2 regions of the Serratia sp. UGAL515B_01 genome follow, and region 2 is predicted to be linked to the other one. Evidence: riboswitches for the same ligand, from Rfam matches in the RefSeq annotation. Region 2 holds a riboswitch; the other holds the start of a gene.
What was found. A riboswitch is a leader RNA that binds a small molecule or an ion and turns the genes downstream of it on or off. The one in region 2 is predicted to bind fluoride.
Positions count from the first base shown of each region.

Region 1: it holds a riboswitch for fluoride, as region 2 does, so the genes downstream of both, crcB (fluoride efflux transporter CrcB) here and OK023_RS14610 (manganese-dependent inorganic pyrophosphatase) in region 2, are expected to answer to the same signal.

Region 1 covers NZ_CP109901.1:2,823,113-2,838,683, reverse strand. The annotation lists gene OK023_RS12780 (Ig-like domain-containing protein) at 1-1,773, opposite strand, end outside; gene OK023_RS12775 (YnfU family zinc-binding protein) at 2,238-2,399, opposite strand; gene OK023_RS12770 (cold shock domain-containing protein) at 2,472-2,951, opposite strand; gene cspE (transcription antiterminator/RNA stability regulator CspE) at 3,588-3,797, shown strand; gene crcB (fluoride efflux transporter CrcB) at 3,948-4,331, opposite strand; fluoride riboswitch at 4,403-4,465, opposite strand; gene OK023_RS12755 (diguanylate cyclase) at 4,594-5,658, opposite strand; gene tatA (Sec-independent protein translocase subunit TatA) at 5,878-6,084, shown strand; gene lipA (lipoyl synthase) at 6,176-7,141, opposite strand; gene lipB (lipoyl(octanoyl) transferase LipB) at 7,138-7,794, opposite strand; gene ybeD (DUF493 family protein YbeD) at 7,962-8,228, opposite strand; gene dacA (D-alanyl-D-alanine carboxypeptidase DacA) at 8,332-9,543, opposite strand; gene rlpA (endolytic peptidoglycan transglycosylase RlpA) at 9,717-10,784, opposite strand; gene mrdB (peptidoglycan glycosyltransferase MrdB) at 10,795-11,907, opposite strand; gene mrdA (peptidoglycan DD-transpeptidase MrdA) at 11,916-13,811, opposite strand; gene rlmH (23S rRNA (pseudouridine(1915)-N(3))-methyltransferase RlmH) at 13,850-14,320, opposite strand; gene rsfS (ribosome silencing factor) at 14,324-14,641, opposite strand; gene nadD (nicotinate-nucleotide adenylyltransferase) at 14,821-15,483, opposite strand; gene holA (DNA polymerase III subunit delta) at 15,473-15,571, opposite strand, start outside.
Region 2 covers NZ_CP109901.1:3,241,872-3,257,442, reverse strand. The annotation lists gene OK023_RS14655 (AraC family transcriptional regulator) at 1-730, shown strand, start outside; gene OK023_RS14650 (DedA family protein) at 737-1,402, opposite strand; partial or broken gene metC (cystathionine beta-lyase) at 1,625-2,814, opposite strand; gene exbB (tol-pal system-associated acyl-CoA thioesterase) at 3,240-4,232, shown strand; gene exbD (TonB system transport protein ExbD) at 4,236-4,658, shown strand; gene OK023_RS14630 (hypothetical protein) at 5,093-5,893, shown strand; gene OK023_RS14625 (VIT family protein) at 6,102-6,791, opposite strand; gene eno (phosphopyruvate hydratase) at 7,184-8,470, opposite strand; gene OK023_RS14615 (universal stress protein) at 8,485-8,913, opposite strand; gene OK023_RS14610 (manganese-dependent inorganic pyrophosphatase) at 8,991-9,962, opposite strand; fluoride riboswitch at 10,003-10,078, opposite strand; gene OK023_RS14605 (hypothetical protein) at 11,781-12,062, opposite strand; partial or broken gene OK023_RS14600 (IS1 family transposase) at 12,405-13,096, opposite strand; gene OK023_RS14595 (ABC transporter permease subunit) at 13,921-15,571, shown strand, end outside.

The DNA of each region.
Region 1 (15,571 bases), 420 kb from region 2:
GGTCACTTTGGCATTGGTGTTAGCGAGAGGCGTTCCTTCTACGATAGCCGTCATATTGACGACGCCCATCAGGTTGCCTGCCGTCAATGTGGCCAGGTAAGTACCGGGTTGCTCGGGGGATTCCGTCACGCGACTCAGCGTATATTCTTGTGTCGCAGGGGTAGTTACCGCCGTTACCTTCCCACTGGACTTGCTCTGCTTACTCATCCGTGCGGCACGGGGTGTGACGGGTACCGATTGTTGGGCCTCAAACTCGCCCACCAACTGGATGGATCCTGCAATGCCTGTGACAGGCTGCTGATTCGGATCGCTCAGGGTCAAGACAATCGTAGTATTCGATTGGCTGTCTGCGGGCAGTGTCGTTTGGCTAGACTGCAACGTGGCCTGCATGCCGTCAATCCCATAGCCGGTTACCAAGATCTGCGTCTGGGCCACCTGAGATTTGTTGCCGGCTTTATCGTATACCACCAGGCTGAGTGGGTAACTGTTGTTGCCGCCGGGAATGTAAGCAGGCAGGGTGACCTGCCAGTGACTCCCGCTCCCCGTAACCTTGCCCTTGGCGGCGGCCAACAGGCTGTCATCCCATTCATACCGTGTCACTCCGTTTTTACTGGTGGTTTTAACCTGTAACGAGAGGGTCTGCCCGGCGTTTCCCTGCAATGAGGGGGGCAATGAGACGCTGAGTTGGATTTGTTCCTGATACTGCAACACGATTTCGTTATTACGATCGACCAGATCATAACGGCTCCCTGCCAGGCTGCGTTTGGCCGCCACATTCGAGGCCTGAATCTGTTTTGAGAATGCCGTGCCGAAGGCATAATTAAAGGCAAGATTGAATTGGGTGTCCTGCATCCCTTGAGTGCCTTGTTTATGGTCAACGCCGAATGTCACCAACGGGATGGGGGTGTAGTTGACGCCAAAACTCATGGCATGCGGATTAGATTGGAGTTTGTCTTTGCCAAACAGCCCGACATTCTCACCAAAATACTGTTCGTAGGCCACTTTTGCGCCCAATTGGGGCAGTGCGGGAATGTAACCTTCGGCACGTACGTCAAAACCGCTGGCGGCTTTTTCATTGTATCCGGCGAGGTTTTTAGAATCCTTCCAGCCATCCAGAGCCAAATAGGTGTTGGTTGAGAGCCGCAGGTTATCGCGCATATATTCGGCCCCTAACCCCCCGCGGGAATGCTGCCCCTGAATATCGCGGTCGAGAAACAGGTTATAGCCGAACATCTGGGTGTCAAGGAAATGACGTTTCCCAACCCCCAGGTTCAGGGTGAGGTCGCCATCCGCATCGCTGCGAAGCCCCAACTGGCTGAAGGTCAGGGCGCTTGGGGTATCTTCGAGGGCAAAAAGCGCATCTATCTGGCTGCCGTTGAGCGCTAGGTCATTGTCGAGGTCCAGCTGGACTTTGGCACTGCCGAATTGATTCAACCATTCTTGCACGGCTTCATTGCCCTTGCTGGTCGCGACCCCCCGGGCGAGGTTTTCCGCTGATTGTGTGGCATCGTTGCTGGTGAGTACGTTAGCTAGGCGAGAGGCGGCGGTTGCCGTTGCCTGTTCTCCACGTGAGGCCGTGCGTTTTCTATCGGTGGTTTCGGCCATGACAGCGGGCGTAAATGCGACCCCTAACGGGAACAGAGCCTGTGTGACAATATTGGCCCAGGCTAATGAAACGGACACTTTGGATTTTCTGAAGTTTTTTCTGGTGGACTTGGTTTTTTTGAAGAGTGCTAACGTTTTTTTTGATTTTGGAAAACGACGTTTTTTCATGTGTGTTGTCCCCATTTTCATTAACAGGCATAGCCGTTAACATTCCCTATTAAAATGCTTTGCCGGGATAAGGTATTTATTTAGTTGACCACGCAGTGATAAATTTTAAATATCATACTGATATCAATAGGTTTTCAATCATAAATAGTACGCTAAACTTTCAGAGCCGTATGTGGACTGCGGTTTCTGAACGCAACTTGTTTCTTAATTTCCTACGTCAGTGGGGGCTATTGTGATCGACTAATAGTTAGAAAAGTATAGGTTGTTAAATATGGTCTAAGCAGTTTTTTTACTAAATCGTAGACCCGAATAAGTTGTATGACATGCAGGCTTGAAATGCTCTCCAGGTCCAAGCATAGGGTCAGTAAGAGAATTGAGTCAGTGTATAGAGGAAACTAAACAACGCGGTGATTGATTGTAGCCCCAGGTGGCAAGAACACGAGAGGTCCTAGAGAAGCAATGGCTTAACCCTGTTTAGGCGCAAATTGCGTCCCGCAGTTAGGGCAAATCAAGGTAATAGGCCTGCGTAGTTTTGAACATTGCTGCTGCGTAACATAGGCACATTTGGGGCAGACGATTTGTGTAGTGCGGTTATTGAAACCTTTAACACTAGTGGATTCAGACATGGTGTGTACCTGCGTTAGGTGAAAACTTACGCTAACACAGGCGATGATAAATAGCTTTAATGTTTTGCGGACTTATAACATTTTTAATGTTTTGATTGTTTCATCAATATCGATCTCGTACTCAGAGAAGGTATACGTGCCTTTTTGGAAGGTGATAATCGATAACATGCGCAGTGTTTCCATCATTTTTGGTGTTTCTACCGTCTGTGGACGGATTCGATTCATCAGCAAGCCAACTGAGAGCACTGTGTTTTCTTTATCTACATTCGCCTTCACCGGTACCTCTTGGGTGAAGGTATTAAAGGATTTAATGCTGGAGATTTTAATTCTCTCATTGGCGATAGTTATATACTTGCTGGGGGCCTGGACTTTTACTGCGTAGGCAGATGGTCCTTTGGCATTATTGGTTGGTTCAAAAGTAACCGATGCATTCTTTTTGATCAACTCAGGGTTTTGTACTTTAATCACGTGAAAATAACGATTTTCCCCGTTCTCGTCGGTGATAAAACCGAAACCTTTGTCTTCAAAAAAAGTCGTTATCCTACCGTTCATTGTCTTTCTCATAAGATCGTTCGAAACAGCGTTAATGATAGCGTGGAATGGCCGCTAGTGACAGAGCAGAGAATGGAGTAACGCGATGTGGCTAAGTCAATTTTAGCGAGCAAACCAGCAATACTTTCCACTGATACAGTTTTCCGGTGCACGCCATAAAAGCCTGTTTTATGTGTTGTTGAGTTTTAGGCTGTGTCCTTTAACTGTACGCGAGAGCCGCTGGCGATCATTTACGCGCAGAGCAAGGCGTGAGCCGTGAGATTTGCTGGGCCAAATAAGCGGCGAACAACGCAGAAATGCGCGCAAATGGCCCCAGTACGTAGGGTCTGCGACGGCACCACGGACAGTTAAGGGACACAGCCTAGTAAAGGTGACTCTCTCTGCCTTGATGACGAGTTTTTGGCTCTGTGATAACACCAGGAGTGACTAAGGGCTGCTATCAGTAACCTTTGAATTATTCGCTGACCGATTTATCGCCCAATAGTCGCCTAATCTGCAACTTAGCTATGGATTATGAGTTTTTTTCACTTTTTTATCGATTTTATGTGATCCAGATAGTGGACAAAATCCCGTTCAATTGCTGTACTGTAATAGACACACATTCTGTGTCTTACATTCACGTTAAAGGTAAGTTTGATGTCTAAGATTAAAGGTAGCGTTAAGTGGTTTAATGAATCTAAAGGTTTCGGTTTCATTACTCCAGAAGATGGTAGTAAGGACGTTTTCGTTCATTTCTCTGCCATCGCTAGCAATGGTTTCAAAACTCTTGCTGAAGGCCAGCGTGTAGAATTTGAAATCACGAACGGTGCCAAAGGGCCATCTGCTGCTAACGTTATCGCTATCTAAGCTACAGTAGCCGAAATTCTTAAAACCCGCTCCATGAGCGGGTTTTTTATTGTCGGCCCTAAACCACCTCTTTGGGAGGTGGTGATTGTTTGTCTATTTATCAACTGGATAGTACTGTGTGCCGTGACTCGTATACTTTTGAAGGTGCACTTAATGCCCGTAGATCCAACGAATCAACATAAAAGCCAGTAGCGTCATCGCTAACGAACCCGCTAAATTGATCAACATATTTGTTATAGCCCAGAAAAAGCGGCCGTCCTGCAACAGATAAACCACTTCAAGCGAAAAAGTAGAAAAAGTAGTCAAACCACCACAGAAACCGGTAGTGATCAGTAGTTTTAAATTACTATCGATATTTGTCATACGCGAAAATAGTGCCATAGCAAGGCCGATGACAAACCCTCCCAGCAGGTTTACAGAGAGCGTGCCTAATGGAATATGCTGATGTAATGGGTTCATCTTGAGACTCACTGCCCAACGCAGCATACTGCCCAACCCACCGCCAATGAAAACTGCTAGCAAAGAACTCAACATACTTATAAACCCTTTAAGAAATAGAGGACGCTCAGAAAGGTTTAGTCGCAATGCTACGTACCTCTCTGAGAGATTACGTAGACATCATCAGCCAGCGATGGCGGTTATGGAGGAATGTCATCTCCGTTTGTCTGCTCGAGTATTTTCACCGTGCAGAATAAATACTACACCTTGTAGCCTTCATTTTGTAGTATCGGTAACACTTGTGTGAGAAGAAGTCACACTGGATTATTAACAGCGTGGGGTTGGCTTCCGTGCTTGGTTAACACGGTTGTATAGCATTCTCAAGACGGTTACGGCCATTCTTTTTTGCCTTATACAGTGCGTTGTCTGCTGCTTTCAGCCACTCTTGGTAGCCCCCCATTTCTGGCCGGTAATCGGCAATTCCCGCACTGATATTCAGTTTCAACTCCGGTGCTTCACGGAAGGTTGTTTCGTTAAGTCTATCTTGGATACGTTTTAGTGCCTGACTTGCCTGTTCAGCGGTGGTGTTTGGTAGCACCGCACCAAATTCGTCACCGCCGTAGCGGCCAACAATATCTACAGTACGGAATCCGAGCACCAGCTCTTCGGCCAGCACGATCAAGGCTTCATCACCCAGTGCATGACCAAAGGTATCGTTGATCATTTTGAAACGGTCAACATCCATTAGGATCAGTGTGGCGGCATGCTCGTAGCGTCGGCAGCTATCAAATTCGTTATGTAATAGGTGTTCCCAATGACGGCGATTGTAAAGACCCGTTAATCCATCGCGCATGCTGATACGTAATAACTCTTGCTTCTTTTCCGCTAGGCGTTTTGCCGTACGGTAGGTCACTAGACCAAGAAATACGGGATAAATGAAAATCATTGGTAAACAAAGATATACCTGTAGCAAGGAGGTTTGGGGACTGAAGTGAAAACCCAGCAATGCGCTGGTTATAACTGCACCAATAATCTGGGCGGCCAGCCCTTTAAAGAACAGGTTTTGTCCGCCAGAGGCGATATTATTCATCCCCATCATGGACAAGATCACCACCGCAGGTAGTGCGTTAAAACCCATTATTGCAATCCATACCCCTCCCATCAGGGAATCTATCAAAAGATTGCGGATCTCTGTTGAGAATGGGTTTTCGGCTCGGATCGACCATTGGTAAGCAATATGTGGCCAAATAAAGCCGTTAAAAGTCAGCAATATCCAAACAATAACAGGAGGATTCAGAGGATAAAGAACAGCAAGCACGCAAAAGAAACCAATCCCGAGGCCAACGATTCGAGGATGGTAAATACGCCTGGCAAAACTGAGACCTGAACGCCGGGTATTCGTATTCGATAGTGCTATTGGCATTCAACGACTCCCTGATGTGAATTAAAAAACCTATCATGCTCTTAATAAAAGCAGAATGGCTGGAAACATTCCTTATAATTAAAGCATAGAACATCTCTGTCAGATCTCACTCTGTTACATATTACCTTTGTTTTAGCGGGTAGAAAGTCGCTAAATACTCTCAGGCAAGGTTTGTTCCCTCGCTGCACTTTGCAACATAGATGAATAAAGAAGGTGAATATGGAAGGTATCAGTATTACCAAACTTCTGGTAATTGCAGTGTTGATTGTATTGCTGTTTGGTACCAGCAAACTACGTACTTTAGGGGCGGATCTTGGGGCTGCGCTTAAAGGTTTCAAAAAAGCGGTAGGCGAAGATACTCCCCCAGCGCAAAGTTCGGCTGAGAATCTATCTACTCAGCAGAGCGTAGAGAAAAAAGACGTTTAAGCACTTTCCATTGAACAATAAAAACGGATACTTGCGGGCATCCGTTTCTCTGCCTTTTCATTCCCTGAAGCGTAATAAAATATTACTGGATTTATTTCACTTCCATCCCTTTCGCCTGCAAATCTGCGTGATACGAAGAGCGGACAAAAGGACCACAGGCTGCGTGAGTAAATCCCATCGCCATCGCTTCTTCTTTCATCTCATCAAATTCAGCCGGGCTGACATAGCGCTGTACGGGAAGATGATGGCGACTTGGTTGCAAGTATTGGCCGAGTGTCAGCATCGTCACACCATGACGGCGTAGATCTCGCATGACTTCCACGATTTCTGCATTGGTTTCACCTAAACCAACCATTAAACCCGATTTAGTTGGGATATCTGGATGAGCTTCCTTAAAGCGTTCCAGCAGTTTCAGTGACCATTCGTAATTGGCTCCAGGACGAACCTGACGATAAATGCGTGGTACGTTTTCCAGGTTATGGTTAAACACATCGGGGGGAGTTGCAGTGATGATTTCCAGTGCACGATCCATTCTTCCACGGAAGTCTGGTACCAGTGTTTCAATCTTGATATTAGGGCTTTTTGCACGAATGGCGGTAATGCAGTCTGCAAAGTGTTGTGCACCACCATCGCGCAGGTCGTCACGATCAACCGAGGTAATGACCACATAACGTAATGCCATATCGGCGATCGTTTGTGCCAGTTTTTCTGGTTCATTGGCATCAGGCGCAATGGGACGTCCATGGGCTACGTCACAGAATGGGCAACGCCGAGTACAGATGGCTCCCAGTATCATGAAGGTTGCAGTACCGTGGTTAAAACACTCAGACAGGTTCGGGCAAGAGGCTTCTTCGCAAACCGAATGCAGACCGTTCTTGCGCATTGCTGCTTTGATACCTTGAATGCGTGTAGAGTCCGCAGGAAGCTTTATTTTCATCCACTCAGGTTTACGTAATAGTTCCTGCCGCTCGGTGACCACTGTTTTTACTGGAATCAACGCCATTTTATCTGCGTCGCGGTACTTAACGCCGCGTTCCATCTGAATCGGTTTACTCATAATTGTGCAGGTTCCCAGTTACGAAGCTCGACTGTTTGATAGCCGAGTAAATGAACAAATTCCTTTATCAGGATTGGATGTACATCTGTTATATCAACACCAGGTACCAGCGCACTGACTTGAGTCATTTGCATACCTGCATAACCACAGGGGTTGATACGCTGAAATGGGGTCAGGTCCATCTCGACATTCAAGGCCAAGCCGTGAAATGAACCGCCTTTGCGGATACGTAGACCTAATGAACAAATTTTCTGTTCACCGACGTAAACACCAGGTGCGTCAGGACGCGCATGAGATTTGATCTTGAAATGAGTGAGAGTATTGATAACGGTATCTTCGAGGGCAGAGACCAGTTGGCGTACACCCACTTTGTTACGTTTTAGGTCTACCATCACGTACAGCACCTGTTGGCCGGGGCCATGATAGGTGACTTGACCGCCGCGATCGCTTTGGATCACCGGGATGTCTCCTGGCACTAGCACATGCTCAGCTTTACCCGCTTGGCCTTGAGTGAAGACGGGATAATGCTGCACTAGCCATAGCTCATCATGCGTTGACTCGTTGCGGTTATCGGCAAAGTAGTGCATGGCTTGGGATACAGGTTCATAGGGCTGTAACCCAAGCTGGCGCAGAATGATTTTATCGTGTTGCAAGCAAGGTATCGTCAGGTTACGGAAGTGGTAAAAGGCATTATATCGGGCACTTAAGTCTTCAACCAGTGTTTATCCATTAGCCTAGGCCGGTTACCACCAAAGTTTAAATAGGTAACTCGAATAGCTGAAAACCTGTACCGGGTCGCTGATTGTTTTTTATATTTAAATTACAATACCATACGAACAATCTCAATGTTGCCTAACTCTTCATACAGCGTCTCTACCTGTTCAATATGGGTAGCGGTAATGGTGATAGAAACCGAGTGATAATTACCTTTGCTGCTCGGCTTCACCTGTGGATTGTAATCACCTGGAGCATGACGCTGCACGACTTCGACCACTTGGTCTACCAGCTCGGGTTGTGCGAGACCCATAACCTTGTAGGTAAATGTGCAGGGGAATTCGAGCAATTCGTTCAGTTTGGTTTTTTGCATGTGATTGCACTCCATAGGTATTGCTAAGCTAAAATCATAACTCCCGCTTGAGCGGGAGTTAGTATTAATCATTATGTGGGGGCGAAATCGCCTAATTCAAATATCAACCTAACCAATGGTGGAGCATCAGTCTAATGTAATCGACTATTCGGCTAAAGAAGCCACCCTCTTTTACTTCGTTTAAGACAACCAGTGGGCGTTGATCGATGATTTTGCCATCCAGTTGGAAATTAATGCTACCAATCACTTGGTTTTTAGCCAGTGGAGCATGAATTTCTGGAGTGTTAAGAACATAGCTGGCTTTCAGATCTTTCATGCGGCCACGAGGAATCGTGAGATAGACATCTTTATCCACGCCTAACTCTACGCGATCGGCATCACCAAACCAAACTGGCTCAGAAGCGAATTCTTTTCCGGCCTTCAATGGTGAGACGGTTTCGAAGAAACGGAAGCCCCAGGTCAGCAGTTTCTTGCTTTCTGTTTCACGACCTTTGAAGGTCCTGCCACCCAGCACGGCAGAAATCAAGCGCATCTGGCCTTCTGTTGCCGAAGCCACTAGGTTGTAACCCGCTGCTTCAGTATGGCCGGTTTTAATTCCGTCGACGTTAAGGCTAGTATCCCACAGCAGGCCATTGCGGTTTAGTTGTCGAATATTGTTGAAAGTGAACTCTTTCTCTTTATAGATGGCATATTCATCAGGGACATCGCGGATTAACGCCTGACCGATCAGGGCCATATCACGCGCTGAGCTGAACTGGCCTTCAGCATCAAGGCCGTGCACGGTCTTGAAGTGGGTATTTTGCAGGCCAAGTTGTTGAACGTAGGTATTCATCAGATTAACGAAGGCGTCTTGGCTGCCAGCGACATAATCCGCCATGGCAACACAGGCATCGTTACCCGATTGCAAATTGATACCGCGCGTCAATTTAGAAACCGGTACGCGATCGCCCGGTTTCAGGAACATCAGTGAGGAACCTTTGAACACCGGATTACCCGTTGCCCAAGCATCCTGGCCGATAGTCACCATATCTTCCTGGCCAATCTTACCGGATTTCAAGGCCTGGCCGATCACGTAGCTGGTCATCATTTTGGTCAGGCTGGCAGGGTCTCGGCGCGCATCGGCATTCGATTCTGCCAGCACTTTACCTGAGTTGTAATCAATCAGGATGTAAGTTTCCGCATCAATTTGCGGCACACCTGGGATCATGGTTTTGATATTAACGTCGTCTGCATGTGCAATTGACGCTGCACTTATCGCGATGATGGTGCCGAGCGTGATGCTCTTGATTAAGCGGAAAGAAGTTACATATTTCATGAGCGAGACTACAACATCCATGAGATTAAATTAAATAACGAGCCACACTATAGCAGATGGGCTTCCAGCAGGCATTAGCCATTCATCCGACAGAGGGGGGTTACTCATATTAACCTGAAACGAAATGTTTCAGATAAAACTGTGTCGGTTGTTATCGCCTGTAGAGGGTCGCTCTACGGTGCAACAGTGATAAAGGATTGTTGCTCTGCTTCGCTGGCCAAACGTTGCTGCAACTGGGTAGCTTGCTGCCGATTGTCGAATGGTCCTAGTTGAACGCGATAAATGCTGCCGGTGGCAGTGACTTTACCCGGAACGCCAAATTGCTCGCTTAACTGTTGTTGCCAGCTTTTCGCACGTTCGGCATTGCTCAGAGCACCCACCTGTACCATTAATCTGCCGTTTGCACTGTTTGCCCCAGCGGTTGCTGAGTTAACGGGAGTACTAATGACCGATTGTGGTTCTGAACCCTCCAGTACACCAGCAGGTAATGGTCTTGGTGCGCGCAGAAGTCTACTGCTATGAGGTGACTTGGAGACAGCGGCATCATTGTTGTTCAACGTGCTGTTATCAACTGGGTGGACGGCTGTACCAGCAGACACTGGGCTTTCTTGCTGTATCGGTGTACCCATATCACCTGAGTCAAGATTGGGGCGTGGGGGAAGGGCGTAGCTCTGCTTAGCGACTACTGTCCCGACGCTGCCGGGGCCGCTCAAGGAACCATCTGGTGCAACGTTGATAAAGTCGACTTTCACCTTGGTGTTGTTGGACAGATTGAGGCGTTCGGCTGCGGATTTTGATAAATCGATAATGCTGCCTTGCGTATAAGGGCCGCGATCGTTGACTCGGACTACCAATTGACGACCATTAGCCAGGTTAGTGACACGAACATAGCTAGGGATCGGCAAGGTGGGATGTGCTGCGGTCAGGGCGTTAGGGTTGAATTGCTCACCAATGGCTGTTGTGTTGCCGTTGGCCTCTTCACCGTACCAGCCAGCCAGGCCGGTTTGCGAGAAACTCTGTGGATCTTTAACGATACGGTAAGTGTTGCCATTAGCCTGATAATCCTGCATGGCGCTCGGGTTATATGGCTCATAGCGTGGTTCAGCCCCGCCAATTTCAGTCACTGGTCCGTTATAGGGCTGTTGTGGAGCTGGAGCCTGTGTTTCCTCCATTGTGGTGGTGCATGCTGAAAGTAATACCGCCACTGTAACTGCGCTGACCCAAAGCCATTGCTTACGCATTACTCACCTCTTATAGATTCTTAGACAACATTTTTCGGTGTGTGTGGATCGACATCACGATACCGAATCCAGCCATGAGCACGATCAGCGCCGATCCCCCATAGCTGACCAAAGGCAAAGGTACGCCAACCACCGGTAAAATGCCACTTACCATACCAATGTTAACAAATACATAGACAAACAAGATCAACATCAATCCCCCGACCATGACACGGCCAAAGGTTGTTTGCGCCCGTGCTGCAATCATTAGCCCGCGGAGGATCACCAGCAGGTACAGTAGCAGCAAGACTAAAACGCCGATCAAGCCAAGTTCTTCTGCCAACACGGCAAAGATGAAGTCGGTATGGCGTTCCGGCAGGAATTCTAACTGGGACTGTGTGCCGTGTAACCATCCTTTGCCCGACAGACCGCCGGAGCCAATGGCTATTTTTGACTGAATAATATGATAGCCAGCACCGAGCGGATCGCTTTCTGGGTCGAGCAACATCATCACGCGGTCACGCTGGTATCCATGCATCAGGAAGAACCACAATACGGGGATAAAGGCTGCCAGCAACACGGCGGCTCCCGCAATCAGTTTCCAGCTCATCCCCGACAAGAACAGGACAAACATGCCAGAAGCAGCGATCAGGATCGCTGTGCCCAGATCGGGTTGTGCGGCTACCAGTAAGGTTGGTAGAAATATCAGCGCCAGCGCGATGCCGGTATTCTTCAATGAAGGGGGACAAACGTCGCGATTCATGAAACGAGCAACCATTAATGGTACAGCAATTTTAGCAATTTCAGAGGGTTGGAAACGTACAAAGCCCAGATCCAGCCAGCGTTGCGCTCCTTTACTGATTTGACCAAAAGCGTCGACCAGAATGAGGAGGGTCACACAGAAAATATAGAGATAGGGTGCCCAGCTTTCATAAACGCGTGGTGGGATCTGCGCCATGACACCCATCACAATCAATCCCATCAGGATCTGGCCGATTTTGCGTTCCATCATGCCGATATCCTGGCCGCTTGCACTCCACATCACGAAAGCGCTATAGACCAGTAAAGCCAGAATGAATAACAGAAATGTCGGGTCGATATGGATCTTGGTCCAGATAGAGCCTTTATGTTGGCTTTCAGTCATAATCTACCTTAATCACCTTCGATACCTGGCGGCAGCGGGGCTGCATCAGGTAATTGCGTATTGTTGTCGCCCAACAGAATGTGGTCGAGGATCTGACGCGTGATAGTTCCCACTGCAGGCCCCGAACCGCCGTTCTCCAGAATGATGGCCACTGAAACCGTCGGGTTATCGAAGGGTGCAAAGGCGGTCATCAATTTGTGGTCACGCAGGTGTTCTGCGAGCTTGTGGGCGTTATAGGTCTCATAGCCGAAAACCTGCGCGGTTCCCGATTTTGCCGCGGCTTTGTAAGGAGTTCCCTCAAAGAATTTCCGTGCCGTACCGTTGGGCCGATTGGCTACGCCGTACATACCGTCTTTGGCAATTTCCCAGAAGCCAGAATGAATATCCCCGATCTGTTTGTTTTCTTCCTGACGAAAAGGCACCAACACGCCGTTGATCCTTGTGTTAAGCAAGAGATGCGGGGTCTTGACATTACCATCGTTGACCAGGGTGTTGAGTGCTTTTGCCATCTGGATCGGTGTTGCAGTCCAATAGCCTTGGCCGATGCCGACAGGAATGGTGTCTCCTTGATACCAGGGTTTTTTGAATCGCTTGTACTTCCATTCGCGCGTCGGCATCAGTCCTGAACGCTCTTCAGAAAGATCAATTCCGGTATAGTCTCCGTAGCCGAACTTGCTCAACCAGCTCGATAAGCGATCGATACCCATGTCATAAGCTACCTGATAGAAGAAAGTATCTGCAGACTCCTCCAGCGCTTTAATCACGTTCAGGCGACCATGCCCCCACTTTTTCCAGTCACGGTAGCGTTTTTCAGAACCTGGCAGTTGCCACCAACCAGGATCGAACACCACGGTATTTTTGGTAATCACCCCAGCACTGAGTGCTGAAACTGCAATATAGGGTTTTACCGTTGAGGCGGGCGGGTATACGCCTTGTGTGGCGCGGTTAATCAGTGGCCGGTTGGTATCATTAAGTAAGGCCTGATAATCCTTATTAGAAATGCCATCAACAAATGGGTTTGGATCGTAGCTTGGGTTGGAAACCATCGCTAGAATTCCCCCGGTGCGTGGATCGCTGACCACGACTGCTGCACGGCTGCCAACCAGCAGTTGTTCAATATAGCGTTGCAGGTTGAGATCGATCGTCAGATAGATATCTTTACCTGCGGAAGGCGGTTGTTCGTGTAATTGACGGATCACTCTGCCACGGTTGTTGACTTCAACTTCTTCATAACCCGTTTTACCGTGCAGGACATCTTCGTAATAACGTTCTATCCCCAGCTTACCGATTTCCTTGGCGGCGGCATAGTTGGCCAGTTTACCTTCTTCGTCCAGGCGTTCAGCATCGCGATCGTTAATTTTCGAGACATAGCCGATAACGTGGGTAAGTGCTGAGCCATAAGGATAGTAGCGACGTTGAAGGCCTTTTATTTCCACGCCGGGAAAGCGAAATTGGTTTACCGTAAAACGTGCTACCTGAACTTCCGTTAGCGCTGTTTTGACTGGGATTGGAACAAAGCGGCGTGAGCGTTTACGCTCTTTTTCAAAGTTGGCGATGTCTTCATCAGTCAGGTCGACGATTGAGCGTAATGCTTGAAGCGTAGCCTTCAGGTCTTCAACCTTCTCTGGCATCAGTTCCAACTGATAAATGGTGCGGTTAAGCGCTAGCGGTGTACCGTTTCGATCATAAATAATGCCGCGACTGGGAGCAATGGGTACCAGTTTGATACGGTTTCCATTGGAACGGGTACTATAATCCTCAAAACGAACGATTTGCAGATTATACAAATTGACAATCAGGATGCTGGTGAGCACCAGAATAATAAAAAATGCCACCAAGGCACGGCGTACAAACAAGGCGGCTTCGGCCGTATAGTCGCGAAAAGGGTTACGTTCTATTTTCATCCTGTTGCTTTATTTCACTCTGTTGCTATCACTACCGGTTACTCCCGGTGGTAAGGATGATTTGCAGTAATACTCCAGGCGCGGTAAAGGCTCTCCGCCACCAAAACACGCACTAGAGGATGCGGTAACGTCAACGGTGAGAGTGACCAACTCTGTTCTGCGGCGGATTTACATACCGGAGCCAAACCTTCAGGCCCACCGATCAACAGGCTGACGTTGCGGCCATCCTGCTTCCATCGTTCGAGTTGCTGTGCCAACTGTGGCGTCTCCCAAGGTGTTCCTGGAATATCCAGCGTGACAATTCGGTTGCCTTTTCCTACCGCGGCCAGCATTTGCTCACCTTCTTTTTCCAGAATACGCTTGATATCCGCATTTTTTCCGCGCTTGCCCGCAGGGATTTCGCACAGTTCAAACGGCATGTCTTTTGGAAAGCGCTGCAGGTAATCCATAAAGCCAGTCTGAACCCAGTCAGGCATCCTGGTACCGACTGCAACCAGTTGCAGTTTCACGGTTTAACTCCAGAGCTTTTCCAGTTCATACAGGCGGCGGCTTTCTTCCTGCATCACATGTACAATCACTTCACCTAAATCCACGACTACCCAATCAGAGACAGCCTGGCCTTTCATACCAAACAGTTCCATGCCAATGGCACGGGACTCCTGGATTATGTGCTCTGCTATCGACATCACATGACGGGTAGAGGTCCCGGTGCAGATAACCATGCAATCGGTGATACTGGATTTTCCCTTAACATCCAGGGCGATGATATCTTGGCCTTTCAGGTCATCAATTTTATCGACGACGAAATCTTGGAGCGCTTTACCTTGCAAAGGTTCCCCCTAGGGTATGTTCTGTTCATCAGGCTGCCGTAGGCAACTGCCCACAATAACAATCCGAATGATGATATTGGCTGGATGCCTCTGTGCATCTTCCGACCATAGCCTGATCTACGAAGGCCTAAGGTTTTCGGCGGACACTTGAAAAATAGCGGCGCAGTATAGCATGTGGCCTATCGATATAAACCCTGTAACGCGATATAACGCTGAACAGAACGCGGCAACAGATCGTCACAACTAATACCTTGGTGGCGACGTTGGCGTATCTCGGTGGCAGAGATCTCTAATAAAGGCGTATCTGCCAGATAGATATAGCCGTTAGGCTGGTTGCTGAGCTGCTCTGCATCGCGAACCAGATGTTGTTCCAACCAATGTTGCAATTCTGGCGTATCCATCTGCGCATGATAGCCAGGCCGAGCGAGCACCAGTAGATGACAGACATCCAACAGCGCTTGCCATCGATGCCATTTATGTAATGTCAGCAGTGAATCTTGGCCAATGATAAACGCCAAAGGCAATGTTGTGCCACGCTCTTTACGAATCATCTCTAACGTATCAACGGTGTAGGACGGTGTTGTACGATGCAACTCACGATCGTCTACGGTAAACAGCGAATTATCCGCAATGGCCAACGTGACCATTTTCAACCGTTGTTGTGCATTTGCGATGGGTTGAGGACGATGAGGGGGAACATGGTTAGGCAACAGGGTAACTTGGCTCAGACCAACTTCTTTTGCCAATGCCTCGACTGGCCGTAGATGACCGTAGTGGATCGGATCGAAAGTTCCTCCGAAAAATGCCTGAAGCATCTGTTTGCTTTTCGGATTAGCGGGCATCTGTGAAACTCTTGGCCAGTTTTTTGCCGCAAAGCAGCATTGATAGAGCTTCTAACTGTGGCCAAACCGTCTGACCATAGTCTTTCTT
Region 2 (15,571 bases):
CTGTGGTAGTAAGGTGTTCCAGTACGATCCCCGTAATTACTTGTTGATGACGCTACCCTTGCCGTTTGAATGTGAAACCTTTGCCAGCCCGGAACAACCGTTGGTAGGCTTGGCGGTGAATATCGATACCCAGATGTTGCAGGATTTGTTGATCGATATTGGCGATGATAACGACTTGATGCAACCACGAATAGAAAGCAGCGGTGTTAACCTTTCCCCATTGAGTAATGAAATGCTATGTGCCACCGAGCGTTTATTGGACGTCATGGCGAAACCGCTTGATGCTCGCGTGCTAGGCCCTCAGATTGTGCGTGAGTTGCTCTATTATGTACTGCGTGGGAATTGCGGCGCTTCGTTGCAGGAATTGGTCAACCGCAACACCCATTTTAGCCAAATCGCCAAGACGCTGCGGCGTATTGAGAGTCAATATGCTCAGAGCCTGAACGTTGAACAGTTGGCATGTGAGGTGAACATGAGCGTTTCTGCATTTCATCATAACTTTAAAGCGATAACCAATACCTCACCGTTGCAGTACGTCAAATCCTACCGTTTGCATAAGGCGCGTTTGCTGATGGTACATGATGGGCTAAAAGCCAGCACGGCGGCGATAAAGGTAGGGTACGAGAGTGCTTCGCAATTTAGCCGTGAGTTTAAACGTTTTTTTGGCATAACGCCGAGCGATGAGATTGCCCGGCTGCGGGAAAACAATGTGACAATGATGCAGGGCTAATGCGTATTACCCAACTCTGGATGCGCGCTTTTGGCGCCAAATTACTAGAACGGCACCCAACAGGCCGAATACCAGCAGTGCCATAGGCAGGATCATTAACCCTGTCATCACCTGATCTTCATGGCGTTTGACTAATGGGATCTGGCTGAAAGCGTAGCCGAGAGTAACCACTGAACCCACCCAAAGTAAGCCGCTTAGCCAGTTAAAGATCTGAAAGCGTGTGTTATTCAGGCCTGATAGGCCTGCGATCGTCGGTAATAGGGTGCGTACAAATGCCAGGAAACGACCAATCAGTAATGAAACCAGTCCGTGGCGGTCAAACAGCATGTCTGCGCGCTGATGATATTGAAGTGGTAACTGTAGCAGCCAGCCTTTGACTAACGATGTATGGCCGAGCCATCGTCCTTGCAGATAGCTGAACCAGCAGCCAAGGCTGGCCGCAATGGTCAGGATAATCAGGACGGGGATGAAGCTCATCACGCCTTTTGCAACCAGCGCGCCGGTCAACAATAGCAAACTGTCGCCAGGTAAAAAGGCGGCTGGCAGTAACCCGTTTTCCAAGAACAGCGTGGCGAAAAGTACGGTATAAACCACCCAAATTACACTTGGGTCGGCAAGGGCAGCAAAATCTTGCGTCCACAGTGCGTGAATAATTTCTTTCAATACATCCATTTTTTGTCCTGTGGTGCTTGGGCTGACTTTCTGTCGGCTAACGTGTTTTTGAACATGCTTAATAGCGAATTTAGGTTGAGCCTTTCAACCACTTTGACATATGCAAGTGAGGTTGCCAGTGTAACGCTATTAGTCTCAGCGGACATTAAACAGAACGTAGAAATGTGTCAAACGAAGGAAAAACAAGAAAAAAGAGGGCGGCAGGGCCGCCGCCCAGAAAATTTAGTGGGCAATGCGTGCAAAACCGGCAGCCAGATCGTCAATAAGGTCCTGCACGTTTTCCAGCCCGATATGTAGACGTACCAGTGTCCCAGAAAAATCTACACCACCGGCAGGACGGATTGCCCACAGTTCTTCCGGTTGGTTAGCCAAGATCAGCGATTCATAACCCCCCAAGAATAGGCCATGCCAAAGTGGTTAAAATTATCAAGATAATTAGCCAACTGCGTATTGCTCAGGCGCTGTTTCAGTACAAAGGAAAATAGCCCGTTACAACCGCTAAAATCACGACGGTAAAATTCGTGGCCCTTGCACTCCGGCAGTGCTGGGTGATTGACGACTGCAACCTCTTGCCGTTGTTGTAACCATTGTGCCACGGCAACGCTGCTTTGTTCATGCTGTTTAAGCCTTACGCTCAGCGTACGCAGACCTCGGCTGGCCATATAGGCGGTGTCGGCATCAACCATTTGCCCCATCAGGTAAGAATTTTCACGCAGTTGTTCCCAGCAGCGAGCGTTAGCGACCGCTGTTCCCAGCATATAGTCAGAATGTCCGATGATATATTTGGTGCCTGCCTGAATGGAAATGTCGATATCAAAATCCAGCGCTTTAAACAGCACACCAGCCGCCCAGGTATTATCGATCATGATGATAATTTCTGGATTAACGGCGCGAATGGCCTTGACCATTGCCGGGATATCTTGCACTTCCATGGTGATTGATCCGGGCGATTCCAGGAAGACGACGCGAGTATTGGGCTGGATCAACGAGGCGATCCCGGCCCCAATCAGTGGAGCAAAATAACGGGTGGTCACGTTCATCCGGGAAAGGATACGGGTACAGAAATCCTGGGTGGGTTCATAGGCCGAACCTGTTACCAGAACGTGATCGCCAGCACTGACAAATGACAGAATGGCATTTGAAACGGCGGCCGCTCCGCATGGGTAGAGCACACAGCCTGCACCGTTTTCCAATTCTGTCATGGCATCCTGAAGGGCGAAATGGGTGAGGGTGCCGCGGCGTCCGTAAAATAGTTCTCCATGAGCTCGTTGGGCGGTAGCGTGCTTTTTGGCAGCAACCGATTCAAATACTAGCGAAGAGGCGCGTTGGGTGACTGGATTGACGGCGCCTTGAGTGTAGCGGTTGCTTCGTCCGGCACCGATTAGCGCGGTTTCGAGATTCTTTGATGTCATTATGTCATTACCTTTACTCTAAATAGGTGCGGCTAGGCTGTGCTCTTAACTGCACGAGAGCGCCGTTTATTGTCTTTGTCCACAAGGCAAAGCATGAGTCGCGAAGCTAAGAGCACAGTCTAATACCTCGATATTTTACGCTTCAGGCCGATAGGTATGATGCAGTAATGTTGAACACAGAGTAAGCCCCGTTTGCGATGGATTTTACGTTAGCATGATATTAAACAGCCATCTAGACGTTTTTACTTCTGTTTTAAAGGTGAAACGGCACTACCGATAGTCAAGGTACACCACCGAGATATCATTTTTATCCGCTGATGCGTTATTGCGTAAATAATAATGATAACCACTATCAATCCCTGATTGGTTTGGTATCATCTCACGCTGAATTCTTCCTTAAATATTGATATGGGTGGAGGCGCAGCGTGAAAGTGGCTGATAAGACAATAAATCAAGAAACTTGTGGTGGACGCCGTGAGTATTGGGCAGCGCTGAGAGGCAGTGTGATTGCCACGCTGGTTTTGATGATGGGATTAGTGGGTAGTGCGCAGTCTGCCCCTACCACAGAGCCTACAGCAGTGCAGAGTATTGCGACCACAACGGCATCAGCCGCACCGGTTTCTCCTCCTACCGAAGCCATCACTCCTGAAGCGACTCCCCCTGTTAACCCAGTTCCGGCTATCCAACCATCTGATGCCTTTGGCATGGATCTTTCGGTTTGGGGAATGTATCAGAATGCTGATGTTGTAGTGAAAACGGTCATGATCGGATTGGTTCTGGCTTCTGTCGTTACCTGGACCATTTTGTTTTCCAAAGGAAGTGAATTGATCCGCTCCAAGCGCCGTCTGCGTCTTGAACAGCAAGCTCTGGCTGATGTGAATTCTTTGGATGATGCCTGCGAATTGGCACAAAGTTTCTCGGAAGAAAGTATCAGCACGGTATTGCTGCAAGATGCACAAAACGAGCTGGAACTGTCGGCAGCCTCTGACGATAACAACGGAATTAAGGAGCGCGCCGGTTTCCGCCTTGAGCGTCGTGTGGCTGCCTATGGCCGTCAGTTGGGGCGTGGCAATGGCTTTTTAGCGACTATCGGTGCTATTTCTCCCTTTGTCGGTTTGTTCGGTACCGTCTGGGGCATTATGAACAGTTTTATTGGTATTGCTCACTCGCAAACCACGAATCTGGCAGTGGTTGCACCGGGTATAGCGGAAGCATTGCTTGCTACCGCTATCGGCCTGGTTGCGGCGATCCCAGCCGTGGTGATCTATAACATTTTTGCTCGTGTTATTGGTGGCCACCGTGCCCAAGTGGGTGACGTGGCTGCTCAGGTTTTGCTCATGCTGGGACGGGATTTGGATCTGGCCGCTGCGGCTGCAGCCAAACGAGCCAAACACGCTCATCAATTGCGTGTGGGGTGAGTGATGGCGATGCGCTTTAATGAAAATCTGGATGATAGCGGTGAGCTGCATGAAATTAACGTCACACCGTTTATCGATGTCATGTTGGTGTTATTGATCATCTTTATGGTGGCTGCACCCTTGGCAACGGTGGATATTCGTGTCGATCTTCCCGCTTCCTCCGCCAAGCCGCAGCCGCGTCCGGAAAAACCAATATTTTTATCGGTCAAGGCAGACAAGCAACTGTATGTTGGCGATGAGCCAGTATCGGTTGAGCAACTGACTAGGGTGCTGGACCAGCATACGCATTCAAATAAAGAAACCACTATCTTCTTTCAGGCGGATAAAACCGTTGATTATGAAACGCTGATGAGCGTCATGGATACGCTGCGTGGGTCTGGTTATTTGAAAGTCGGGTTGGTGGGTATGGAAGGTACCGCGAGGTAACGCTTCAGCGTTGCGGAGCACACGCCCAAAGCCCATATTTTGCGTTGTCGGACTTCCCCCTCAGGTTTGATGACGCACTTTTGGGGCTGCCATACCACCATGAATTAAGCAATACTGCCAAGGCCTCAAATCCTTTCGACTGCGCTTGGTTAGTGTTTGTCAGAGCCTCGGGGGTAAAAGGCATACTTCAGCATTCAAAAGAAGAAGAATGATCTTCTTGCCGCTTGATAGATAACTACTTCCACTTAGCATTTCGCCTTAATACGACAGAGTCTATATCACTGTCACATTATGCAGGTAACATAGTCTCTGAAGTAACTTGGATATATACCCGTCGCCCTTCAAGCTGCAGCGAGCCGGCCGCCTACAACTCTTGAATGAACTTGAGTAAAGAGGCGCTGCTGTTTTGAGCGGATGATTATCAAGGAGATCTCATGTCACTTACACGAAGACGTTTTTGTTCATATGGTGCCGGGGCGTTGGTTTACCCGGTGGTAGGTTCGACCCTGACGGCTTGTGACCAAACAAATGCCGGTGGTTTTTCCGATGAAAAACAACAACTATTGTCATCAATGCAACGATATCTTATGGCTGAGTTGGAAGATGAGTCGCTGGCTAATGAACTGGCTGGTATGATCTATGATTCGTGTTTTATTTCACAGCCTGAAAGTTGTTCTATCAGTTCGGTTAACACCATATTGGCATTGGCATTTGGTAACCGGCCTACAACAGTTATCCCCAAGCCTGGGGAGGCCGAGCCATTGGCTGAACCCGGGCCAACAAACGAGAAACTGGCAGACTCTGTCTATGAGTTATATAGCCAACAACCCGTACCGATTTACGCTCAATGGGAAATTGCCCGTTTTTTGGAAAGTAAATATCAATTAACGGATATTGTTTCTATCGAGCCGGTTTTTACTGCTGAAGGTAAAATTGAGTATCTGAGTACGCTCGGCGTGGTTCAGCAGGCAGTCAGTACCGCAGGAGGCGCTGACAATTTGGGGATTTGTGCGGTGATCGGGCACCATGACCATATTCGTCGTTGCGTAATGACCGCGAAACTATGTGGGGTGAACGCTTTTAAAGCGCAGGATATTGTATTGCCTGCTGACTATGATCTTGAGTCTGGTCAGGCTTGGACGCGTAGCCGTGACCTCTACGTTCCGGTGGATTTGGTCAATCGTATGCAAATGAATGCACAATTAAAAATTACCAAGAAGTACCCAAATGGCTAAATAGGCGTTTCTTGACTTCCAAACAGTTGCGCGTAATCGTACCGCAAATTGGGGGGATGCAGATCAGCTGGCGGTTGAGCGTATGGATGCGTGTACGCGTTCCGGCGTAGGGCCCAACGAGTATCGGTGTTCCGCATCATTGAGCTTAAAGCCTGGCGGTGCGTTCCATAACCCACGTGCGTCAGTCTGTTTGCGTTTGCCCGACGACTCAGCCGCTAACTGAGCCAAATAGAGCACCAACGCCGGATGACACGCCCATCGCCAACGCACTCCAAAAGGTGATGCGGATAACCCCTGGGCGTATTGGTGCACCGCCCGCTTTTGCCGCAATACCCCCCAAAATAGCAAGAGAAACCAACGCTGAGAGGGCAATAGCCGGGATGGCCCAATCTGCTCTGGTAATAAAAGCCACGATTAAGGGTAATATTGCTCCTGCAGCAAAGCTCATCGCTGAAGTCCACGCCGCCTGTAATGGGCGCGCTGTGGTGATTTCTGATATTCCCAGTTCATCACGTGCGTGCGCCCCCAGAGCATCATGTGTCATCAGCTTTTCTGCGACCTGTTTTGCCAGAGCCACATCAAGACCACGGTGGACATAAATGGACGTTAACTCGCGGTGCTCCCCTTGATAGTCGTCATCCAACTCTGCCTGTTCCTCGGCTAGAGCGGCTTTTTCTGTGTCTGATTGGGAAGATACTGACACGTATTCCCCGGTAGCCATCGACATTGCACCAGCCACTAAACCGGCTATGCCTGCTAATAGCAGGTTCTGATGGGTCGCATTCGCTGATGCGACACCCAGCAACAGACTGGCCGTAGAAACTATCCCATCGTTTGCGCCAAGAACAGCAGCCCTTAGCCAGCCGATTTTTTCTATGCGGTGTCGTTCTCTGTGCATACTGCTTCTCCCTTGATTCGTCGATAACGCAATCACTATAGCTGATGAGCTGCATTTTGAGAGCGTTTAGGTCTATGACGCACAGTATCATTTTGCGTATGCAACAAGTGCCCATTTTTTGCTGAGCAACGCACTTTCCAGCGGATTGACAACGGCATCGTTGATCAGGGCGACAACAGTTGATTTTTTATTCGGTGTGGTGTGTTTAAAGAATAGATTGGCAATCAAGAAAATCAGTAGGTTGTCAGGAATAAGGAACACACAATGTTATAGAGATCAAGCTTTAGGCTGTGCCTCTTAGTGGTAGCGACGGCACCAAGGATAACTAAGAGGCACAGCATGGCATTTATGGTGCCTCCATAAGCCTGCGGCTCAGGAGGCGTTTGATAGAATTAGCGTTTTTTGAAGGCTGACTTACCTGCGAAAATGGCCGCATTGCCCAATTCATCTTCAATGCGCATCAGTTGGTTATATTTCTCTATGCGCTCCCCTCTGCTTGGTGCGCCAGTTTTCAGGTGGCCCGCTCTGAGCGCAACGGTCATATCGGCAATAAAGCTGTCAATGGTTTCGCCGCTGCGGTGTGAAATAAAGGCACCCCAATCGTTATCGTGACAAAGTTGGACTGCATCAATGGTTTCACTCAAACTACCAATCTGGTTTAGCTTGATCAGCGCTGCATTTGCCAGCTTCTCGTCGATGCCTCGTTGAATGTATTTCACATTGGTAACAAAAAGATCGTCACCAACCAGTTCAACTTTGTCTCCCAGAACATCACTCAGAATACGCCAGCCAGCCCAATCGTCTTCGGCCAAGCCATCCTCGATCAGCACAATCGGGAAATCCTTCACCAGTTGAGCGTAGTAATCAGTCATTTCTTGTGCATTGAATTCGGCATTTTCGCTGCGCAGACTGTATTTCCCATTAGAGTAAAACTCGCTGGAGGCGGGGTCCATACAAATGACAATATCCTCACCGGCTTTGTACCCGGCTCTTTCAATAGCCTGCACTATCAGCTCCAACGGTTGGCGGTTTGAAGCAACGGCCGGGGCAAACCCCCCCTCATCACCAACACCGGTAGATAATCCTTTTTCCAGCAACACCTGACGCAGTGTCTGGTAAACTTCACTGCCCCAGCGCACAGCGTCACGCATGGAAGGTGCACCCCATGGCGCAATCATGTATTCCTGGAAATCAGCACCTTGCCAACGGGCATGAACGCCACCGTTAATGATATTCATACAGGGAACAGGCAATAGATTAGCACCAATCCCCCCCAGATAGCGGTAAAGAGGCATATGCGATAATTGTGCAGCCAGGCGAGCAACCGCCAAGGAGACACCCAATATCGCATTTGCCCCCAGACGCGCCTTATTCTCGGTACCGTCCAATGCAATAAGACAATTATCAATATCGCGCTGCCGACGTACATCAAAGCCGATCAGTGCATCGTTAATTTCCGTATTGATACTGTTAATTGCTTCCAGAACCCCCTTGCCGCCAAAACGATGCTTATCGCCATCGCGGCGCTCCATCGCTTCGCGTGAACCGGTACTTGCACCAGACGGAACAGAAGCACGAGCAACAACACCGCCTATTGAAGTCACTTCGACTTCAACCGTTGGGTTGCCTCGGGAGTCGAGTATTTCTCTTGCATATACACGTTCAATTTCATAGCTCATGGTATTCACCTTATCTAGGGAGTTGGAATATGTTTGACCAGTACATCAACCGATAAGTGGTTGATGTACTCAAAGGAATAAGAGGCAAAAACCCCGAACAGGCGGTTTTTATGCCCAAGCATCACCAAGTCTATACCTTCACTTTCGACCAATGCCTCAACGTCTTTAAAACGATTAATACTGACGATAGACTTCACCTCAAGGCTTATGTTGGTGGGATGTACTAGGCGGCTAAGCATTGCATCTGCCTCGATCACTTCGTGTGATTGGCGATCTTTGGTCAGTGAGTCACTGGTGTAATCCAGTTCTCGATAGTCAGAACTGATATGACCAATCGTGATATGTGTTCCCATTTCTTTAGACAGTCGTTCGGCATGATGTAACATCAATTGACCATCTGTTTCATTTTGAACCAGTAACAATGCGTGCCTGTATATATGCATACGTCACCTCTTCGTAGTAGGTAGAACCCGCTATCCTGCCGGTGCGATCGCTTCGCTTGCGAAGGCAGGGAACATCGTTATCTTTCTTGTACCATTGAATCCCTTAGGCATAAGTTATCTGTCAACCATGGGAGTATTTGTTTTTTTCTGCTTGTCATACCTGGCAGTGACACTGTGCGTGGGCCAAAAATTTTGTTGTCCGAGAAGTATAGGATGGAATTTTGTTGAGCAATGTCAGTGACCATCAAAACGATCGCATCCTTGCCTGTTGCCTGCTTGGTTCGTTCCAGTTCTTGTTGCAGAGAAGCCAGGAGCGGAGATATATCTGCCATGTCACGCACTTCTATTTGTGATAACAAAATCGAAAAATCATGGAGTTGGTAGTTTTTAGCATCGCGATTGAGCAATTGCTCGGCAGACTGCTCTGTGACGTCTGTTTTTGCGGTGATAAGTCCATCGACGAAGTCGTTGTAATCAATATCGATAATTTTACGTAATGTATCGACTGCTACTCGATCCTGTATTGTTGTGGTTGGAGCACAGAGTGCTACGGTATCACTCAGGATTGCGCCTAACAGCAACGTAGCTTGCGCTGCAGTGAGTGGCATTGGGTTTTCGATGGTAAGAATATGCAAGAGCACTGTTGCACTGCAGCCGACAGCGCGAACCCAGACATCAGGAGGATTTTTGGTGATTAGCGTACCGAGGCGATGGTGATCAATAATACCTACGATATCGCTGGTAACTAGGGAATCAGGTCCTTGTTCAACCTCAGTAAAATCGACCAGCCACACTTTTTTGCCAGTCAGATCTTCGCGTAGTAAGTCTGGTGCATTAACGCCTGCTGTGTTGAGTATATAGCGGGTTTCTGGCGTTAAATCCCCCAAACGAAAGGGTTTGGCGGGAATACCTCGATGGTTTAGCCAGTCTGCGGTGACCAGCGCACTGCAAATACTGTCGCTGTCAGGATTGCGGTGCCCGAAAACGTGAATGAACCGATCTTGCTCTGAATGTGTTAATGAAGAGGTAATAATATCATTTTTTTTCATGGGAATACCTGACATACCTGCCTAATAGAAAAAGCAAAATTGCATATCAGGTGTCATCATCCGGTTCGAATGAACTCGGCGGTTGGGAAAGGTGGAACACCATCACCTACGACCCAGTTTATATGAAACCTATTCTAAGTGCAATCGTATATCTGGATGCAAGTGAATATCTTTGGCTGAATATCTACTCACGCATTACCCATGTCTGTGAATAGTGATAGTGGGAGAGTTCAGTCATTATATTGGCTGATCAAAATATTTTAATTAAAGTGGCAGTAGACAGTAAGATAGAGAGTGCGATGGTACTGATTAAACCTGTAGTGCTGAAATGGAATGTAAAGAATTTATTGTCATTGATATATTTTATAGATGATAGGCCATAGGCGTAAATAATATAAACCATTGTTTGCAAGATAAAATCAATGGTGTTTGAGTAATACCCTGTAAAATTTGTCAAGTAAAATGAGTATATTATTTCACTGATTGGCGCTAATAAAATAACGCTTTTTATGCTTTTTACTACGCCAAGTAATACAATTAGTAAATCGACTAGAAAAGCTGAAAAAGTAACATAATAACTAATGTGTGGCCTTATTGAAAAGTAATTGGATAGGAAAAAGATAAAATCTAAAACAGTGTTGACAATAAGTATATAAAAGAAAGAAATTATGATTTTTTCGTGAAGATTCCGGATCGTTTTTTTTTTCATTAATCTTTACCAAAATATATCAGATAAGTGGCTATATACACTAAATAATTCTAAATAGCTGCGCTTGATAGTCCTACAGGTGGGAGAGATGAATGTTAGCCGACCGTTGAGCGCTTGGGGGCGCGATAAGCTCCCCCAAGGAGGGGCACGGTGCGTCGGCGTTCCTCATCATTCCCACCTGCCAGAAGCGTGATGCATAGCGTTATTAACAACACCTATTTAGGCTGTGTCTCTCAATTGTCGGTGGTGCCGTCGCAGACCCAAAACCCCTTATCAAGGCGGAGGGTGAAGGGCAGAGTGGCCCTCTTTTAAGCCCGACAACACAGAAAACGGGCTTCTGGGGTGCCCCCTCCGGGCATGGGTCATTGGCGTGCATTGCTGCGTTGTTCGCCGCTTATTTTGCCCACCAAACTCGCGCCTTGCTCTGTGAGCAAATTACCGCCAGCGGCGCTCGCGTGCAATTGAGGGACACAACCCGTTTGCAGGTAGGCACTACGCCTGTGGAAAATTTGTCAGGAACAAGTTTGACCCATGTATGCATTTGCCGCAGGGGAAGTCACCATGAACGAGGATTCATAATCCCCATTAGCGTAATCCACTATTGTCACAGTGGTGTTGGTGATGGTCAGCATACAGCAACTTGAAGTATGATGAGTATGGTAACTCACTAAAAACTCCGGGAAGTATTAGATACTCTATCGGTATTGAATAGTGTAACTTTTTGTTATTAAGTATGTTACCAAGGCATTTAGGGTAGGTGTACGCTATGATGCATTAAGAATATTTACTAATTATTGAATGTAAGTAGCCAATAGCGAATGATATAAGCCAGGAAATAACCACATACTCCCAAAGAATATACTCCAGAGCCGTTAGGTTAGCTGCTTTTAAATCTTTCATCATTAAGCTAATATCAATAGGAGATAAATGCAGTGATAAAATTAATATCCAAAAGAAGAAGGTGGGGGTATTTTTTAAACTAAAGATAATAACCCCGAATAGAGTTGATGGGATTTTTATTCCGCTCAATGTCAATGTAACTACCTGTTTTTATGTTTATTTTAAATGGATAACTTAAATTTCCATGTATGCTAAAATTCAGGTTGAGATTAATCTCCTCCGTGAATGCTAAACGTCAAGACGTTTCCGTTTTCACTATTGTCCTGATCATAAGGTGAGTATGGATTTATTATTTGACGACGTTCATTTTTATTGAGTCGTTCAAACATGTCTGGTTTTTTATGTTGTATATAAAAGCAGGCATTGCCAATGCAGTGTTCTTTATTATCTCCCTGCCACGATACGTCAGGTGCTTTTAGGCTACTGATGTCTACAGCTAAAGTGTTAAATGAGAACATTATTCCTAGTAGAATGAGGGTGATTTTTTTCATTGTATTAACTCCAAACGATAATTAATGTCTATACCCAAAATAATTCGAGTTGCTTGTAGGCGGCAACTGAGCGAAGCCCCAGGAGCTTACTCGGGTAAGTGACTGGGGTGAACGAAGGCAGTCAACACCCAAGCAACTTGAAGTATGACGAGTATAAGTAAATGCACTCAATACAGCGACACTCTAAGTTTATGGCCGCCAGCGGCGCTTGTATGTTATTGAGAAATTCAGCCTGTAACCCGTTACCAAACTTCTCACATAGCTAACACAGCTATTAGCTTAAAGCTGCTACATTCAACTTAACGTATACAAGATTAATTTTATCGGTAATGTCTCCAATTATTAGAACAGGTATTTTTCGATAAAGGCACCGATAACCTTTTCATGACGTTCTACAGAGCGTGAGAAGCAGAGGTTTTTACGGGCCGGTCTTTTGATTCTGGTTCTCAGTGTCGGGTTGTTACGTTCAATGCGCTGAGTAAAGATTTTACCGGTCAGATGTCAGTCGTTCGGTACCTCCCGGCTGTAGCTGTCCAGTCGTCGCTGGTGATCATACCGATGTTGAATAGCGTGAGCAGTGCCAGCAGTTCACGGCAGGTTTCATCGGTTCGTGGACCCAAAGTGTAGGTCAGTACTCCGCCTGTTTTGGTGTTATAGGCGTATCAGAACCAGTGCTGCCGTGGCTTTACTGCCTACCGAACTCCATTGCTCATCGAGTCCGCAGATAAGCGCCACATCAGCATGGGTCACAGGCGAAGACGTTATTCGCTTCGGCGCGAGTTTTTTAAAGAGCGTATGACGGTGTTCATGCCGATTTTTAACGTCCTGGCGGTATTACGAACGCTGGCACCGTTGAATGCCATTTCGGTGTTCTGCTCTTTAACGCCAAGCTTACGGGCTTTATAAGTGTAGGTGAGCTGGAACACGCGGCGGCAGTCACGGCAGCGAAATCTGTCATGGCCTTTAGGGTTCTGACCATGGCTATAAACCTGAGCAGACGGACCGCGTGGACAATGAACGATAACTCTGGCCATGAGAGAATCTCAAAAGCCCGCATTACACATCAGATCCAATCAATTACAGGCACTACCTATTTTCCGTACGTCTATCAACATGTTGATAGACCCTTCATTCTTCAAGTTTTATGGGGGTTGGCTTCGTCAGTTCGCACCCGTCACATAGTGAGCTATGCTCCTGGCGACTCTCAGACTTGCCGCCTACATGCAACTCGAATCATTTTCGGGTATATATTTTCACTTCACTGGCCTTTATATCTGTTTATATTAACAATGTATCATTTTAAAGAAATGTTTATCATCCTGTTACATATATAACCAAAAAAATCGGTATATCAGTTTGCATTTTATTATTGAAAAACCTTATCATGCCCACGAGTTTTTCACTATGGGGGTCCTTATGGACGATGAAAGTTTTAGTTTTAGCTTAGTACTATTGATAAACTTTCAGTAATGCAACCCGCGTTGCGTTCTGAAAGATACAGAATGCAGCACAGTCACCTTATTGTTCATTAATAGCTGGCCATGGTAGCCCAGATACTGATGACATCTGCTTGTCCTGCCTTATTTCAGTAGTACTCATCGTTTACGATTAGCATAAAAATATACATTACACCCGAATCATTCGAGTTGCAGTAGGTTGTTACCCGACGGTAAATTGTATTTGATTACCATCGGCAACAGCCCTTCTGGTGCGAGGCCCAAGGATGGGCAATATCGCACTATTGCTACACATGCAACTCGAATTATTTTGTGTATATATGCGTTTAAATGGAGACGAACCGCCTTATTCGGCCGGGCGTTTCCTGCTGTAATTTCGAAAAAATTATGGGATTGGCATTATGAAAAAAAGCCACAGTACGTTTATTTCTAAAAAGTACTACTTAAATGACATTATTGTATTAGTGATAGGATTATTCGCTATCATTGGCTTTGTGCGTGCATGGGGAGATATGCACGAGACATTCACTGAGCACAGTGTTGCTAACATCACTCTGGATACTTGGAACCTTTTTTATTACTCATTAAGAACAACTATGCGATTTGCGATCGGCATGGTTTGGTCCTTACTCTTTTCAATTGTTTTTGCCGTGTTAGCGGCCCGCTACGTGCCTCTGCGCAGAGTCATTTTGCCCTTTGTCAACTTTATGGAATCCGTACCTCTAGTCGGGTTTTTGACTTTCACTACCGTTTATTTTCTCGGTCTTTATCCACATAGTGTCATGGGCTTAGAGTGCGCTGCCATCTTTGCGGTGTTTACCGGCCAGGCATGGAACATGATGTTGACGCTATATCAGACACTACGTATTGTTCCCCGTGAATTGGATGAAGCTGCACGAAGCTTTAACTACAATCCTTGGCAACGTTTCTGGCGTTTGGAGTTTATTTATTCTGTGCCAGGGTTACTGTGGAATGCCATGGTGTCACAATCAGCAGCGTGGTTTGCGTTGGTAGCTTCAGAGGCTATTCCAGTCAGCGATAAATCAGTGGAATTACCCGGCGTGGGTTCCTACATTGCAGAGGCGTTGGCGCAGCAAAATGTTCACGCGATTGTATTTGCTGTGATTGCGTTAGCTGCCAATATTATCGTGCTCGACCAGCTGGTATTCCGCCCGTTGGTTCGCTATACCGCACGTTTCAAGTATGAAGATGTGGCGGCTAACAGAACGGCCGGTAGTTCATGGTTTTACAACAGCCTGTCATTTTCCCATGTCGGTGCGTTCTTGGCTGTGGTGCTGCGGACGCTGACCAATTTGTGGTTGTTTAAGCTACCACAACTCTGGTATGCGCTTGGTTTACATAAATTATTCCGTATTACTGCCAAAGCCAATTGGTTGTGGAGCAGCATTTGGTATCTCGTTGTCGTCGTCGCTTGTGCCAAATATGGTTACCAGCTGTGGGAGTATTTTCCTAAGCAATACTTTGCGATGCTTCCTGAGTGGATGTTACTGACATCAGCGCGCGTCGTTGCTGCGATGCTGCTCAGTATCGTCATTTTTACCCCGTTGGGCGTGTGGATTGGTATGAATCCGCGCTTGGTAAAATTCTTCCAGCCTATTATTCAAATTCTTGCTGCCATTCCGCCTAATATTTTCTATCCGCTGATCGCGGCCTTCATTGCGGTTTACCATCAGGATCTGGGGTGGTGGGCGATCCCAATGATCATGCTTGGCACACAATGGTATGTGTTGTTTAACGTGATTGCGGGTGTTACCGCCATTCCTTCACAAATTACTGAAGTCAGCCAAACCTTTGGCCTGCGTAGTTTCAAATGGTGGCGTTATTACATGTTACCTGCGATTTTCCCCTACATTGTTACCGGCATTATTTCTGCAGCTGGTGGTGCGTGGAATAGTGCTATTGCGGCGGAAGTCATCCAGTGGGGAGCCACTACGCTCAGTACCACAGGGTTGGGAGGGTTCATTTCAGTCGTGACTGATGCTGGTAAAAACCCAGAAGCTGCTCTTGGCTGTGTCGCCATGTGTGCGCTGG